DNA from 3 places in the Pseudoalteromonas sp. SG43-8 genome. Region 2 is predicted to be linked to each of the others. Evidence: predicted binding sites of a transcription regulator. Region 2 holds the regulator's gene; each other region holds the start of a gene.
The links. Region 2 encodes sigma-54, which starts transcription at its own class of promoters, with help from an activator protein. Its sites were predicted from a motif close to GTTGGCACGNNNNTNGNNT; they were not measured.
Positions count from the first base shown of each region.

Region 1 (4,833 bases), on a different contig from region 2:
AAATAGCTCACAGCTCGAAAAAGGTAACGACGGTTTATTTAGACCAAAAGCAAATGTAACAGTAGATACCTCTGCCAATGTAAAAGTTTTAAGTGGTTCGCTTGAAATGTCGAATGTGAATCCGGTTCACGAAATGGTCGACATGATAAGCCACCAGCGCCAATTTGAATTACAAGTGAAATTAATGAAAACAGCTGAAGAAATTGACGAGCGTCAAGATCAGTTATTACGCATAGTTTAACTTTAAAGTGAGGACACGATTATGAATCCAGCATTGTGGATCAGTAAAACGGGGCTAGACGCTCAACAAACCGATATATCGGTTATCTCAAATAATTTAGCGAATGCGAGTACCGTAGGTTACAAAAAAAGCCGCGCTATATTTGAAGATTTACTTTATCAAAATATTAATCAACCGGGTGGTCGTTCATCGCAAGATACCGAAATGCCGTCGGGCTTAATGTTAGGTGCGGGTGCTAAAGTTGTAGCTAACCAAAAAGAGTTTACGCAAGGCAACATGTTGACCACCGAAAACTCACTAGATTGGATGATTTCTGGCGAAGGTTTTTTTGAAGTACTGCAACCAGATGGCAATATTGCTTACTCGCGCAATGGTCAGTTTACTACTGATGGCGATGGCCGAATTGTTACATCGGGCGCAGGTTATGTGATTCAGCCAGAAATGAATGTACCAGATGACGCGCAATCAATTACGGTTTCGCAAGACGGCGAAGTATCTGTACGTGTTGCAGGCCAAGCCGATAACGTTGTCATTGGTCAGCTGACTATTAGTGACTTTATTAATCCATCGGGTCTTGAGCCAATTGGTCAAAACCTTTATACCGAAACGGCTGTAAGTGGTGCGCCTGTACAAGGTAATCCTGGTGTTGAAGGGTTAGGTAGTATTATTCAAGGCTCACTCGAAACATCTAACGTAAATGTGACTGAAGAGCTGGTAAATCTAATAGAAACTCAGCGTATTTACGAAATGAACTCAAAAGTAATTTCGGCCGTTGACGAAATGATGAGTTATATCAATCAACAGCTTTAATAGAATAGGGGGAATTATGCGTAATATTATTTTATTTGCAGCGGGCACATTATTTTTAAGTGGCTGTATGTCTACGCAAAATAGTGAGGTAGTGCAGGACGACCCTTACTACGCACCTATGTACCCCGAGCCTATTTTAGAGCCGCTGGTAGCCACAGGTTCATTGTTTAATACTCATACATCAAACGACTTATATTCTGATAAAAAAGCGCTACGTACTGGCGATATAATTACGGTTAAATTGCAAGAGTCTACTCAAGCAACAAAAGCCGCTAAAACAGAAACAGACAAAGAAACTGACGCAAGCTTAGACCCAGTGATTGGCTTAGGTGGTCTACCTGTAAATATAGGTGGCGATAGTATTCAGTTTGGTATTGGTAGTGATTCGTCGTTTACGGGCGATTCAAAATCAAACCAGTCAAACAGCTTAGTAGGCGATATTTCGGTAAATGTTATGCGTGTTTTACCTAACGGTAATTTAGTTATACGCGGCGAAAAATGGCTAACGCTTAATACCGGCGAAGAGTTTATTCGTTTAGAAGGGCTAGTACGCCCTCAAGACGTAAGCGCCGATAATACGGTTGAATCAAACCGCATTGCTAATGCACGTATTCAATACTCAGGTAAAGGGCAAACGCAAGAGGCGCAAAGTCCTGGTTGGCTTACACGTTTCTTTAGCAGTTCGCTGTTTCCATTTTAGAGGGTAACAACATGAATAGCCTTAAAGCTTTATGCTTAGTTGTGTTATTAGGTTGGCAGTTTACTGCCAGTGCTGAGCGCATAAAAGATGTGTCTATGGTTGAAGGCGTACGCTCTAACCAATTAGTCGGTTATGGCTTAGTGGTTGGTTTACCGGGCACTGGCGAGCAAAACTCATACACACAACAAAGTTTTAGAGGCATGTTGAACAGCTTTGGTATTACGCTACCTTCAACTCAAAGTCCTAAAATTAAAAATGTTGCTGCTGTTGCTGTACATGCAGAATTACCTGCATTTAGAAAACCCGGGCAAACAATAGATATTACGGTTTCTTCTATTGGTAGTGCAGGCAGTTTACGTGGAGGTACTTTACTACAAACTTTTTTAAAGGGTGTAGACGGTAACGTGTATGCAATTGCACAAGGTAGTTTAATTGTTGGTGGCTTAGGTGCACAAGGTCTTGATGGTAGTAAGGTTGTAATTAACACCCCTACAGTTGGTCGTATACCAAATGGCGCAACAGTTGAGCGCACAGTAGAAAGCCCATTTATGCAAGGCGATTACATTACTTTTAATTTAAACCGCCCAGACTTTACAACGGCAAAACGCCTAGAAAAAACAATTAATGACTTAGTTGGCCCAAATAGCGCACAAGCAATTGATTCTGTTTCTATTCGTGTTATAGCACCGCGCGATGCATCCCAGCGTGTATCGTACTTATCAACACTCGAAAACTTAGAATTTAAACCAGCTGACATGGCAGCTAAAATTATAGTTAACTCGCGCACCGGTACAATTGTCATTGGCAAAAACGTTAAGCTTCAGCCTGCGGCTATAACTCATGGTGGCTTAACAGTAACAATTGCAGAACAACAAAACGTGTCACAACCAAATCCGCTAGCAAACGGTGATACAGTTGTCACGCAGCAAAGTATTATTGATGTAAACCAAGACGACTCGCGCGCCTTTGTATTTAACCCTGGTGTAAGCCTTGACGATTTAGTTCGCGCAATTAACGAAGTAGGCGCAGCGCCTGGTGACTTAATGGCTATTTTAGAAGCACTAAAAGAAGCTGGCGCAATTAACGGACAGTTGGTTGTTATATAAATAACCCAGGCCAATAAATAACGTATTACTTAAGCCCTATATTTTTGAAATTAGGGCTTTTTATTTACAGCAACTTAAGTTTATTATTTTTATCTTCCTTGTTTTATCTGTAGTGGCTCAATTTTTGCATTTTTAACTGCATTATTCATTTTGTGTCAAAAAGCCGATGGAAACTAATCATCTCGATAAACAAAACTTTTTTGATTTAGGCAACTTAGATTCACTTCGTAAAGAAGCCTTAACGAGTGGCGATGCATCAACTGATGCCTCTAAAGCTGCGCTCAAAAAAGCGGCCGCACAATTTGAAGCTATTTTTACGCAAATGTTGCTCAAAGGAATGCGCAAAGCTAACGAAGCATTTGAAGACAAAGACAGCCCATTTAATTCAAGTGGCGTAAAGTTTTTTGAAGAAATGCACGATCAGCAACTTTCAACAGAGCTTTCATCAAATGGCTCGTTAGGCCTTGCCGATTTAATAGTTCAGCAGTTATCGCCTGAGTCTAAAAACTTTATGCCAGGCTCGGTGCTTAGAACAACCAACGATATTTTTAGCGATACGCAAGTCGGTTCTGATCTTCCTCATGATCAAAAAAATAAGCAACCCGATCTTATCGTTAAGAGTACTAAAGCCGATATTGCTGAGCCTAAAGTTGATACTACAGAGACTAAAGCTGATAGCCCAACATTTAAAAATGCAGAAGAGTTTGTAAGTTCAGTGTGGGAACACGCTAAAACTGCAGCGCAAAAAATTGGTTTAAATCCTGCGGTAATGGTTGCACAAGCGGCACTTGAAACCGGTTGGGGTAAGCACATTATTAATAAAAATGACGGTGGCAGCTCAAATAACTTATTTAATATTAAGTCAGATAAAAGCTGGGAAGGCGATAAAGCAAGCAAAATAACGCTTGAGTTTGAGCAAGGCACACCCGTTAAAAAACAAGCCAGCTTTAGAGCCTACGATTCAATTAAAGACAGCGTGAACGACTTCGTTGATTTTTTAACGCAAAACCCACGCTACAAAGAAGCATTACAAAATACAGCTAAACCAAACGACTTTTTAGATTCATTACAAAAAGCAGGTTATGCAACCGATCCAAATTATGCCAACAAAATAAAACAAGTGCTCAATAGCAGTCAGCTAAAAGACATTGCGGCAAACGTGATCCGCCAAGGAGTAGAGTAACATGTCGTTTAATTTATTAAACATTGCCAGTTCTGGGGTTAGAGCAAGCTCGGAGCTACTGCAAACGACAAGTAAAAATATCGCCAATGTAAATACCGAAGGCTATGTGCGTGAGCGTACAGAGTTTACTACTATGGTTGACAACCAAGTAGGGCGAGGCGAAACATACCGATTACTAAACGAGTTTGCTCAGTCACAGCTAAATCGTGACACCTCTAATAAATCGTTTTTCGATCAGTTTATTACTGAGGCTAATCGAGTTGATACTATTTTTTCTGAAGAGTCGAACAACCTTTCGACTGGTATTAACTCTTTATTTAATAATGTGCAAGAAGCGCTAAATCAGCCCTCATCTACTGTTGCCCGCTCATTAGTAATGACAGATGCGCAAAGCTTAATTGATCAAATGGATAGGCTTTCGGGCATCGTGCTTGATCAAAAAAGTATAGTAAACGAGCAGCTCGAAATATTTTCAGATGAAGCAAACTCACTCATTCAAAGCATTAGTACGCTAAATCAAAATATTGCAGCCGTTAATGGCACTAATAACGCCGCAGATGCCAGCTCTACCTATAACGAACGCGATAAAGCAATACGCGACTTATCAGAGCTAATAGACATAGAAACGCTTGATGGTCCAAATGGCGAAAAACTCGTTTTTATGGGCACAGGCGAAGCAGTTGTTATGCAAAATGGCGCATTTAACTTATTTTCGATGACGGGCGATCCTGATCCTAATTTTAAAGAATTCACGCTTGACGTTAATGGTGGCAAAGCTGTGCCGCTTGAAGTT
Region 1 is NZ_JACJEX010000025.1:3,364-8,196, reverse strand. Features, by position in the region: gene H5122_RS19810 (flagellar basal body rod protein FlgF) at 1-241, shown strand, start outside; gene flgG (flagellar basal-body rod protein FlgG) at 263-1,051, shown strand; gene flgH (flagellar basal body L-ring protein FlgH) at 1,068-1,751, shown strand; gene H5122_RS19795 (flagellar basal body P-ring protein FlgI) at 1,763-2,857, shown strand; gene flgJ (flagellar assembly peptidoglycan hydrolase FlgJ) at 3,024-4,040, shown strand; gene flgK (flagellar hook-associated protein FlgK) at 4,042-4,833, shown strand, end outside.
Region 1: the regulator sigma-54 is predicted to act here: its motif matches at 2,969-2,987, upstream of flgJ (flagellar assembly peptidoglycan hydrolase FlgJ).

Region 2 (4,833 bases):
AAAGCAGTCGGCGAATTTTATGCGGTGATGATTCTAATAATAATGCGGTATCACAAGGAGCCGTTTTTGCGAGCATGCGCCTAACTTGAACAAATTGACCACTATTGAGTGACTTCGTCACCTGTTTTAGTTGCTGTAGTGGGTAATCTTGTTCAAAAGCTTCAGGCATTGGCGTCCTTTATAAATTGTTATATTACTTTATGGGGGGAGGTGAGTTAACTGGCGTTACTAACCTATTTATTTTATATACCTGTTTTAATTGAAGCATTAGTAATGCGAATATTGTTTTTATAAAACAGGTTATTCTTGTTCATTAAAGCGTTGTGCTATTAATTCTCCAACAGCGTGTAAAGCTTGCTCAGAATCAGGGCCTTTACAAACAACTTTAACTTCTTTTCCTTGGCTACTTTCAAGTAACATTAGTGCAAGTACGCTATCGCCTGCTGCTTCTTTGTCATCTTGGAATAATGTGATTGTCGCATCAAATTGTACTGCTAATTGCGCAAGCACAGTAGCTGCTCTGGCGTGCAAGCCTAATTTGTTTTTTATTAAAAAGGTATCTTCACAATGCATAACTTACTCTACCTAAGCTGAACAGGTGATTATTCAGCTATATTATTTTTCTTGTTCGCGATGGCGAATTTTTACATTGGGATGTGTCATTGCAAAACTTTCACCGATAGTTTGCGCTAAATACACAGAACGATGTTGCCCGCCTGTACACCCAATAGCAATGGTTAAATAACTGCGGTTATTTCGTTCTAAATGCGGTAACCACGTTTGTACAAATGTTTGAATTTGCCATGTGAATTTTTGCACTATGCTGTGATTAGCTAAATAGTCTTTAACCGGTTGATCTAACCCATTTAAAGGCTTTAACTCTGGTTCCCAGTGTGGATTTGGTAAAAAGCGTGCATCAAATACGTAGTCTGCTTCTTTTGGTATACCGTGTTTAAAACCAAATGATTCAAATGTGACAATCAGTTGCTTATCTTTTTTACCTAAAATCTTTTCACGAATAGATTCAGCGAGTTGATGAACACTTAAATCAGTCGTATCTATCATAAAGTCGGCGCGAGTGGTTAATACATCAAGTAATTCTTTTTCTTTTTTGATGGCTAAATCAAGCGGCAACGAGTCTATTGATAGTGGGTGTAATCTGCGTGTTTCAGAAAAGCGTTTGATCAATGTCTGATCGTCGCTATCTAAATAAAATAACGTAGGGTTTGCAAAGCCTGGTAAGTATTCAAGAATATCGTTAAATTCATCTTGTTCTTTAGGGATGTTGCGCACATCTATGCTAACAGCAATTTTATCGTAGCTATCAGACACACTGCGAACTAATGAAGGTAGTAGGTTTACTGGAATATTATCAACGCAATAATAACCTAAATCTTCTACAACGCGCAAAGCAACCGACTTTCCAGAACCAGAACGGCCGCTTATGATAATTAACTCCATTTAACACCCTTTATAAAACTATGATTGATCGACAATAACTTGGTAAAGCTCAGTATCAGATTTTGCACTGCGTAACTGTTTACAAAAATCTTTGTTGTTTAGTTTATCAGCAATGGTTGCTAGAGTCTTTAAGTGCTGCTGGTTATCGCCATCTGGTACGATGAGTGCGACAAAAATATCAACAGGGCGATTATCGATTGCATCAAAGTTTATTGGAGTTTCGCTAACGAGCACTAAAGCCAAAGGCTCTTCTGCACCGCTCATTCTTCCATGAGGAATAGCAATGCCACGCCCTATACCTGTACTACCTAATTTCTCTCTGCTCATTAAAGCATTAAGAATATCTTGTTGCGGTAAATACGGAAGTTTGTCGTGAGCAAGTTCGCTAATGAACTCTAAAATTCTTTTTTTGCTATTAAAAAGGACCGCAGCTTTGCTGCAGTCCTGGCATATAAGTGAACTTAATTTCATCATATTAGTGTCGAGCAAGCTTCTCTTTGTGTTTGATTACTTGGCGATCGAGCTTGTCGATCAACGAGTCAATAGCGGCATACATATCTTGATGTTCTGTAGAGGCAAATAGCTCAGCACCGCTTACGTGTATTGTGGCTTCTGCTTTTTGATTTAACTTTTCTACATCGAGAATGACATGAACATTATTAATATGATCAGAGTGTCTTTCAAGCTTCGCAAATTTAGTATTAATATAGTCTCTTAGTGAATCGGTTAATTCTACGTGACGACCAGTTAAGTTTAGTTGCATAAGCATTACCCTCTTAGTTTAGCGTCTTAAATCAGGCTTTTACGCTGATTTGACGGTGGAATAGCAAGAGATTCGCGGTATTTTGCGATTGTACGTCTCGCTACTTTAATTCCTTGCTCAGCCAATATATCCGCTATTTTGCTATCACTCAATGGTTTTGCTGAGTTTTCTGCTGCGATTAATTTTCGGATAAGCGCACGTATTGCTGTAGATGAACATTCACCACCGTTTTCAGTACTTACATGGCTTGAGAAAAAATATTTAAGCTCAAATATACCACGGGGTGTATGCATGTACTTTTGAGTAGTCACGCGCGAAATTGTCGATTCGTGCATTTCTACCATTTCAGCGACATCATTTAAAACCATTGGTTTCATGGCTTCAGGGCCATGTTCAAAAAAGCCTTGTTGTTGCTTAACAATACAATTAGTAACTTTTAATAGCGTGTCGTTTCTACTTTCTAAGCTTTTAATAAACCATTTAGCTTCTTGTAAATGTGAGCGAATAAACTGGCTGTCGCCACTTGATTTTACAGTGCGAGACATTGCCGCGTATTGGCTATTAACACGAATTTTAGGCATGCTATCTGGGTTTAATTCGACAACCCAGCGGCCTTTAATTTTTTTAACTGACACATCAGGAATAACATACTCAGATTCTTCCCTTACAATAGTATCTGCAGGTTTTGGGTTGAGAGTATGTATTAGTGTCATCACTTCTTTAAGCTCTTCTTCTTTAAGCTTAGTTTTTTTCATTAATGTACGATAGTCGCGAGCTGCTAATAGATCAATATGCTCGGTTAAAATCATTTTCGTTTCATTAATGTAAGGTGTTTCTTTATCAAATTGATTAAGCTGAATACACAAACACTCTTGTAAACTACGTGCAGCAATACCCACAGGATCAAACAGTTGGATGCGTTTTAATACCGCTTCAATTTCATCAAGTTCGACTTCGTTATCATCTTCGTTTTCTTGATTAAAGCTTTCTAAAATCTCTTCGCAGCTTAATGTTAAAATACCTGAATCATCGACGGCCTCTACAATCGCAATAGCGATGGCTTCATCGGTAGGGCTAAATGGCGTTAGTTGTAATTGCCACATTAAATACTCATGGAGCGTTTCAGTAGAGGCGCCTTGGTATATTGATTCGTCTTCAGGCATTGGACCTGATGAGGCTGCAGGAGCGGCACTCATGTACTCATCCCAACTAACATCCATAGCCATGTCGTCACTTAGCGTGTCTTTTGCAAGTGCTTCACCAGTATCTTGTTCATATTCGCTCGGAGCATCATCAGCAGATGCGCTAACAGTTATGTCATCGGTATCAGCTTTTTGCTCGTTTTTACCAGCAGCGTCTTCAGAATAGTCTGCCTCTTCAACCTCTAATAGTGGATTACTGTCGAGAGCTTCTTGTATTTCTTGCTGGAGATCCAATGTACTGAGTTGCAACAAACGAATAGCTTGTTGCAGCTGTGGAGTCATTGTAAGTTGCTGGCCCATGCGCAGCTGTAGTGATTGCCTCATGTATCTCTAACAATCCTTTTATGTTGTTATAATTAATACTAGCAGATGCTTAAAGACATGGCGTAAATGTTACAGCCTAAATTGCTCGCCTAAATAAACATCGCGTACTGTTTTATCATTTAATACGTGTTCTGGAGTACCTGATGCAATCAGCTCCCCATGAGAAACAATGTAGGCTTTTTCGCAAACATCAAGGGTCTCTCTTACGTTATGGTCGGTAATTAATACTCCAATCCCACGATTTTTAAGATGTTCTATTATTTTCTTTATATCTAATACCGAAATAGGGTCAACACCGGCAAACGGTTCATCCAGTAATATAAATTTAGGATCTGCTGCCAGCGCTCGTGCTATTTCTACACGACGACGTTCTCCACCCGATAATGCCATACCTTGGCTATCACGAATGTGTTGTATGCTAAATTCATCTAATAAGTTATTGAGCGTGTCTTCTCTGGCTTGTTTATTTAGTTCTTTGCGCGTTTCTAAAATGGCCATTAAGTTTTGATAAACAGTCAGCTTTCTAAAAATTGATGACTCTTGCGGTAAGTAGCCTATGCCTAATCTAGCACGACTATGCATAGGTAAAAGAGTAATATCGTTATCATCAATAGATATTTTACCTTTGTCGCTAGGAACAAGCCCTACAATCATATAAAAAGTCGTTGTTTTACCAGCACCGTTAGGGCCAAGTAAGCCAACTATACTGCCAGCTTGTACTTCAAGGCCGACGTTTTTTACAACTTCACGACCTTTATAGCTTTTTGCCAATAGTTCTGCTTTTAATGTGCTCATGGTTGACCTTTATCGCCTTTTTTACTTTTTTTAGTTTCGATCGGTACTAAAATCGTGTGAACGCGGTCAGTTGAGTTTTCATCTTTTTCGGCACTGATGAGCTGCTGCTCTATGTCGTAGGTAATGCTTTTAGCATTTATTTTTTGTCCGGCTTGCGATACTTGTGCATTACCAACAAGCGTTAAAAAACGCTTAGATACATCATAACGTACTTCATCAGCACTGGCGCTCATAGTCGTGCCGTCTGATTGCTTTTCTTCAAAGTGCGCAGGGCTACCTGTGGCAATT
Region 2 is NZ_JACJEX010000002.1:205,641-210,473, forward strand. Features, by position in the region: gene mgtE (magnesium transporter) at 1-169, opposite strand, end outside; gene H5122_RS06125 (HPr family phosphocarrier protein) at 301-573, opposite strand; gene rapZ (RNase adapter RapZ) at 616-1,461, opposite strand; gene ptsN (PTS IIA-like nitrogen regulatory protein PtsN) at 1,480-1,932, opposite strand; gene hpf (ribosome hibernation promoting factor) at 1,937-2,224, opposite strand; gene H5122_RS06145 (RNA polymerase factor sigma-54) at 2,251-3,750, opposite strand; gene lptB (LPS export ABC transporter ATP-binding protein) at 3,820-4,545, opposite strand; gene lptA (lipopolysaccharide transport periplasmic protein LptA) at 4,542-4,833, opposite strand, start outside.

Region 3 (4,833 bases), on a different contig from region 2:
TAAGTAGTTTACTGTTTCTAAATCATACTCCATCCAACCACCTTGTGGCACGCGCTTATCAAGCTCTAGTTTACCGTAACGAATACGAATAAGACGAGATACTTCCGCATCTTGAGACTGCCATAAACGACGAACTTCACGGTTACGCCCTTCATTTAACGTTACGTTAAACCAACGGTTAACGCCTTCGCCACCCATAGGGGTTACCGTCGTGAATTTGGCTGGACCATCTTCAAGCTCAACACCACGTAGTAAGTTTTTAACCGTTTCGTTGGTTACTTCACCAAATACACGTGCAGAGTATTCACGCTCTACTTCATAGCTTGGATGCATTAAACGGTTAGCTAATTCACCATCATTAGTAAAGAGCATCAAACCCGATGTATTAACGTCTAAACGACCAACCGCAATCCAACGCTCACCATCAATACGAGGAAGTCGGTCAAATACTGTACGGCGTCCTTCTGGATCTTTACGTGTGCTTAACTCACCTTCTGGTTTGTTATACATAATTACACGACAGATTCTATCTGCCTTTTCTTCAATCTTTACAGTGTGTCCGTCTACACGAATTAAATCAGTTTCTTCAACACGGTCACCTAACTTTGCCACTTTACCGTTTACACTAACGCGGTTTGCATCAATGTATTTTTCCATTTCACGGCGTGAGCCTACGCCTGCACGGGCTAGGACTTTTTGTAACTTTTCACCTTGTATACTCATTCGGATGGTTCTCTCACAGAAGGATCACTTAATAACTGGTTAATTTTACTTTGCTGCTCTGTTGGCAGCGCAGGTAAGTTTTCAAGTCCAGTTAACGAAAAATAATCTAAAAATTGTTTAGTAGTTGCATATAAAGCCGGCTTACCCGGAACCTCTTTATGCCCTACCACTTTAACCCACTCTCTTTCGAGTAGGGTTTTAATAATATTCGAACCCGTAGTAACACCCCGTACTTGCTCAATTTCACCGCGTGTAATGGGCTGCCTGTATGCAATAAGTGATAATGTTTCCAGTAAAGCACGCGAGTATTTTGGTGCGCGTTCTTGCCACAAGTTATTTAACCAAGGGCTTAAACTACTACATGCCTGAAAACGATACCCACTACCAACTTCAACTAAGCGAATACCACGAGTTTGAAAATGTTCTTGTATTGTATCTATTGCGTCGTTTATTCGCGCCATAGAAATAGCTAAATCTATTAATACAGTATCTTTAAGGTGGCGTTTACTCACAGGCTTATCTGCAACAAAAATAGCTGCTTCAATGATCTCAACTAGTTGTTCATCACTAATTCGCCGACCCGCCATACACACTCTTAACAAATAAAAATACACAGCCATCTATTATGACAGAACAACACCAAACTAGGAAAATATATCTACTAAATAACTAGATTTTAAATACAAAAAAGCCAGTGATTATCACTGGCTTCTAATTTACTCTTTAAAACAACAAATATTAGCTGTGTTTAATGGCTTCTAGTGCATCATCTTCAGCTACTGCGTTACCGTATTTTTTAATGTAACCCATAAACTCGCTTTTACTGATGCGCTTATCTTGGTTTTTATCCATGTAACCAAAGTGATTTGAAATATCATCATCGTTACCTTCAACTACCGAGATATAGCCATTACTGTCGTTATCTAAGCTTGAAAAGCTGCTTTCAATTTTATCAAATTTAGCGATTTCAGCTTTAAATGCCGACTCACTTACTTCAGAATCAGTGGCTACTTTACCATTGTTTAACTTCATGTAAGTGTTGAATTCTTTGCGGCTAATTTCATTATCCATATTGGTATCAATATTTGAAAAATGGCCCCAAATGCTATCGTCATCAGCTTCAACTTTTGAGATGTAGCCATCGCTGTCATTATCTAAACTTGCAAAGTCACTGTCTATTCTTTCAAGACCTTGATTAGATGAACAAGCCGCTAGGCTTAATGATGCTAAAATAGTGGCTGCTAATGTTAACTTTTTCATAAGACGTATCCTTCGTAATTAATTAAATGTCACTTTAACTAATACAAATCCAATGCCAATAATAGTTAACTTATAAGAATCAACAACTTAATCTCGACTGGTGCATTTATTGAACAGTTTCAATAAGTTAAGCTTGCAAGCTTTGCAAACAACCTTGTAATTTTTGCAAAAAAATACCCGGTAAAAAACCAGGTATCTCAATTTTAGTTATATAGTTCAGCTAATAATTAGATTGCTGCGTTTTGGTAGCGTTTAACAAACTCAGTAACGTTTTGACCATTACATTTTAATGAGTTTAAGTTACCAATTTTTTGACGAACAGGTGCTAAACCTTGTTTTAAAGCCGTCATACATAATTGAGTTTCTTGTTGAGCGTCTTTTGCAAATACTTCTACTTTCTCAACTGATGCGTTGCTTAATGTCGTTTTTTTAGCAATATCGCGAATATCTTCACCATTACATAAAATGCTTTTAGAAAAACGAGATAAGTAAACACCGTGCTGAGCAGCTTCTTTACGAGCAACACTAAAGCCTTCGTTTGCGCTTAGTACACATAACTTAGACTCAATTTTATTATCTTGACTGAAGTAAGTATTGCTTTGTGCTGAAGCAGTTGCAGATGCTAATAAAGCAGTAGCTAAAAGTAGTTGTGTTTTCATGAGAGATCCTATTTGAACGAGCTAAATAAGTGAATTTCGCGCATTATATATTCAATAAAGTTAAGTTCAATTGAATTTTTTATTTATTTAAAAAATTAATACTGCATTTACAATGTTTAAACTTTACTCACCAATTGATCAACATTTGTGCAGCTATTTTCTCATTTCAGTCATGTTATGTACGCGTATTTACTGATACAATTTAATTCATTAAATAGATCCAATTTTAAGGTAAATTTTATGAAAGTGATTTCTTTCAATATCAATGGTCTGCGTGCTCGTCTCCACCAATTACAAGCAATTATCGACAAACATCAACCAGACGTTATTGGCTTGCAAGAGATTAAAGTTCATGACGAAGCATTCCCACTAGAAGATGTACAAAAAATGGGATATCACGTATACTTTCATGGCCAAAAAGCCCATTATGGCGTAGCTATGTTATGCAAAAAAGAGCCTAAATCGGTCTTAAAAGGCTTTGCTACCGATACAGAGGAATCGCAAAAACGCATGATAAGCGTCACTGTTGAACAAGATAACGGTCGCGACCTTACAGTCATGAATGGCTATTTCCCACAAGGTGATAATATTAATCACGAAACTAAATTTCCTTATAAACGCCAATTTTATAAAGATTTAATGACACACCTTGAAACCAACCACACCCCCGATCAAGACGTCATTGTTATGGGCGATATCAACATATCACCCACCGATTTAGATATTGGTATTGGCGAAGTTAATGCAAAACGTTGGTTAAAAACGGGTAAATGTTCTTTCCAACCGGTAGAGCGTGAATGGCTTGCAACATTACTTAATTGGGGCTTTAAAGACACCTTTAGAGAACAAAACCCAGAAACAGACGATCAATATTCGTGGTTTGACTATCGCTCTAAAGGGTTTGTAGATAACCGAGGGCTTCGAATAGATGTAGTACTTGCGACTAATGAGCTTGCATCACGCTGTATAGATACTGGTATTGACTACGAACTGCGCGGTATTGAAAAACCCTCAGATCATGCCCCTATATGGTCAACATTTAAGTAATTACTATGCTCAGCATAACAATACAAGGGCTACTTTGGGCCCTTGTAATTATTATTGCCCTACTAAGCTTTGATAAAAAAACATATAAAACATTGCTTAATACGCCAGCCCGTCAAACTGGAGTTCTTGCATGTGCGTTAGTGTTTGCAGTGCTTTGGCGAATAAAGGCTGGCATTTTAACTGGCCTTGATTTACACATATTAGGCGTTACGGCTGCTACATTAATTTTAGGCTGGCGATTGACTATTTTAAGTAGCCTACTTGCCACAGCACTACTCGCTGCCTTTGGTCAAATTGAACTTGAGCTGTTACCAGTACAACTGTTTATTGGTGCGTTTATTCCTATTTTATTGAGCTATCTTGGCTTTATAATTAGTTACCAATATTTACCTCGTCATTTTTTTGTTTATATATTTGTTTGTGCGTTTATAACCGCAGGATTTATAGCCTGTATAAAAATAGGCCTAGGTGCTTTATTTTACTTAGCTATAGGGCAATACAATTGGCAAGAACTTGCAGATAACTACGTTTATTTAAGTGCCATAATTTGGTTTCCTGAAGCAATGCTCAACGGCATGGCTATAACAATTATGATCACCTATCGCCCGCATTGGGTAAAAACTTTTTACGATAAGGACTACCTAGACTCATGAGTCTACAATATCAATGCCCGCTATGTAACCTCGCACTTTTGAAAGCTGATTCAACACTTCGTTGTGCTAATAACCACAGCTTTGATTTTGCCAAAGAAGGGTATGTTAATTTACTGCCTGTCCAACAAAAAAATTCAAAACAACCAGGCGACTCCCTTGAGATGGTACAAGCTAGACGCGCATTTTTAGAGCGTGGATACTACCGCTTTTTACAACAAAATCTTAGTGATTTAGTCGGTCGAATAAGTGCGAATACGGTTATAGATTTAGGATGCGGCGAAGGGTTTTATACCCAAGCAATAGCCAGTAAAACAGACGCTATAGTGTACGGTGTCGATATTTCAAAATCTGCCGTTAAATATGCAGCAAAGCGCTACCCTAATTGCCATTTTAGTGTTGCATCAATTAGCCAAGCACCTTTTAAAAGTCAATTTGCTGATGTACTTATTAGCGTATTTGCACCTTTGTTTGAGGATGAACTTGAACGTCTA
Region 3 is NZ_JACJEX010000001.1:983,301-988,133, forward strand. Features, by position in the region: gene rluB (23S rRNA pseudouridine(2605) synthase RluB) at 1-723, opposite strand, end outside; gene scpB (SMC-Scp complex subunit ScpB) at 720-1,310, opposite strand; gene H5122_RS04390 (EF-hand domain-containing protein) at 1,462-1,983, opposite strand; gene H5122_RS04395 (hypothetical protein) at 2,211-2,642, opposite strand; gene xthA (exodeoxyribonuclease III) at 2,883-3,689, shown strand; gene H5122_RS04405 (energy-coupling factor ABC transporter permease) at 3,695-4,342, shown strand; gene H5122_RS04410 (putative RNA methyltransferase) at 4,339-4,833, shown strand, end outside.
Region 3: the regulator sigma-54 is predicted to act here: its motif matches at 2,025-2,043, upstream of H5122_RS04390 (EF-hand domain-containing protein).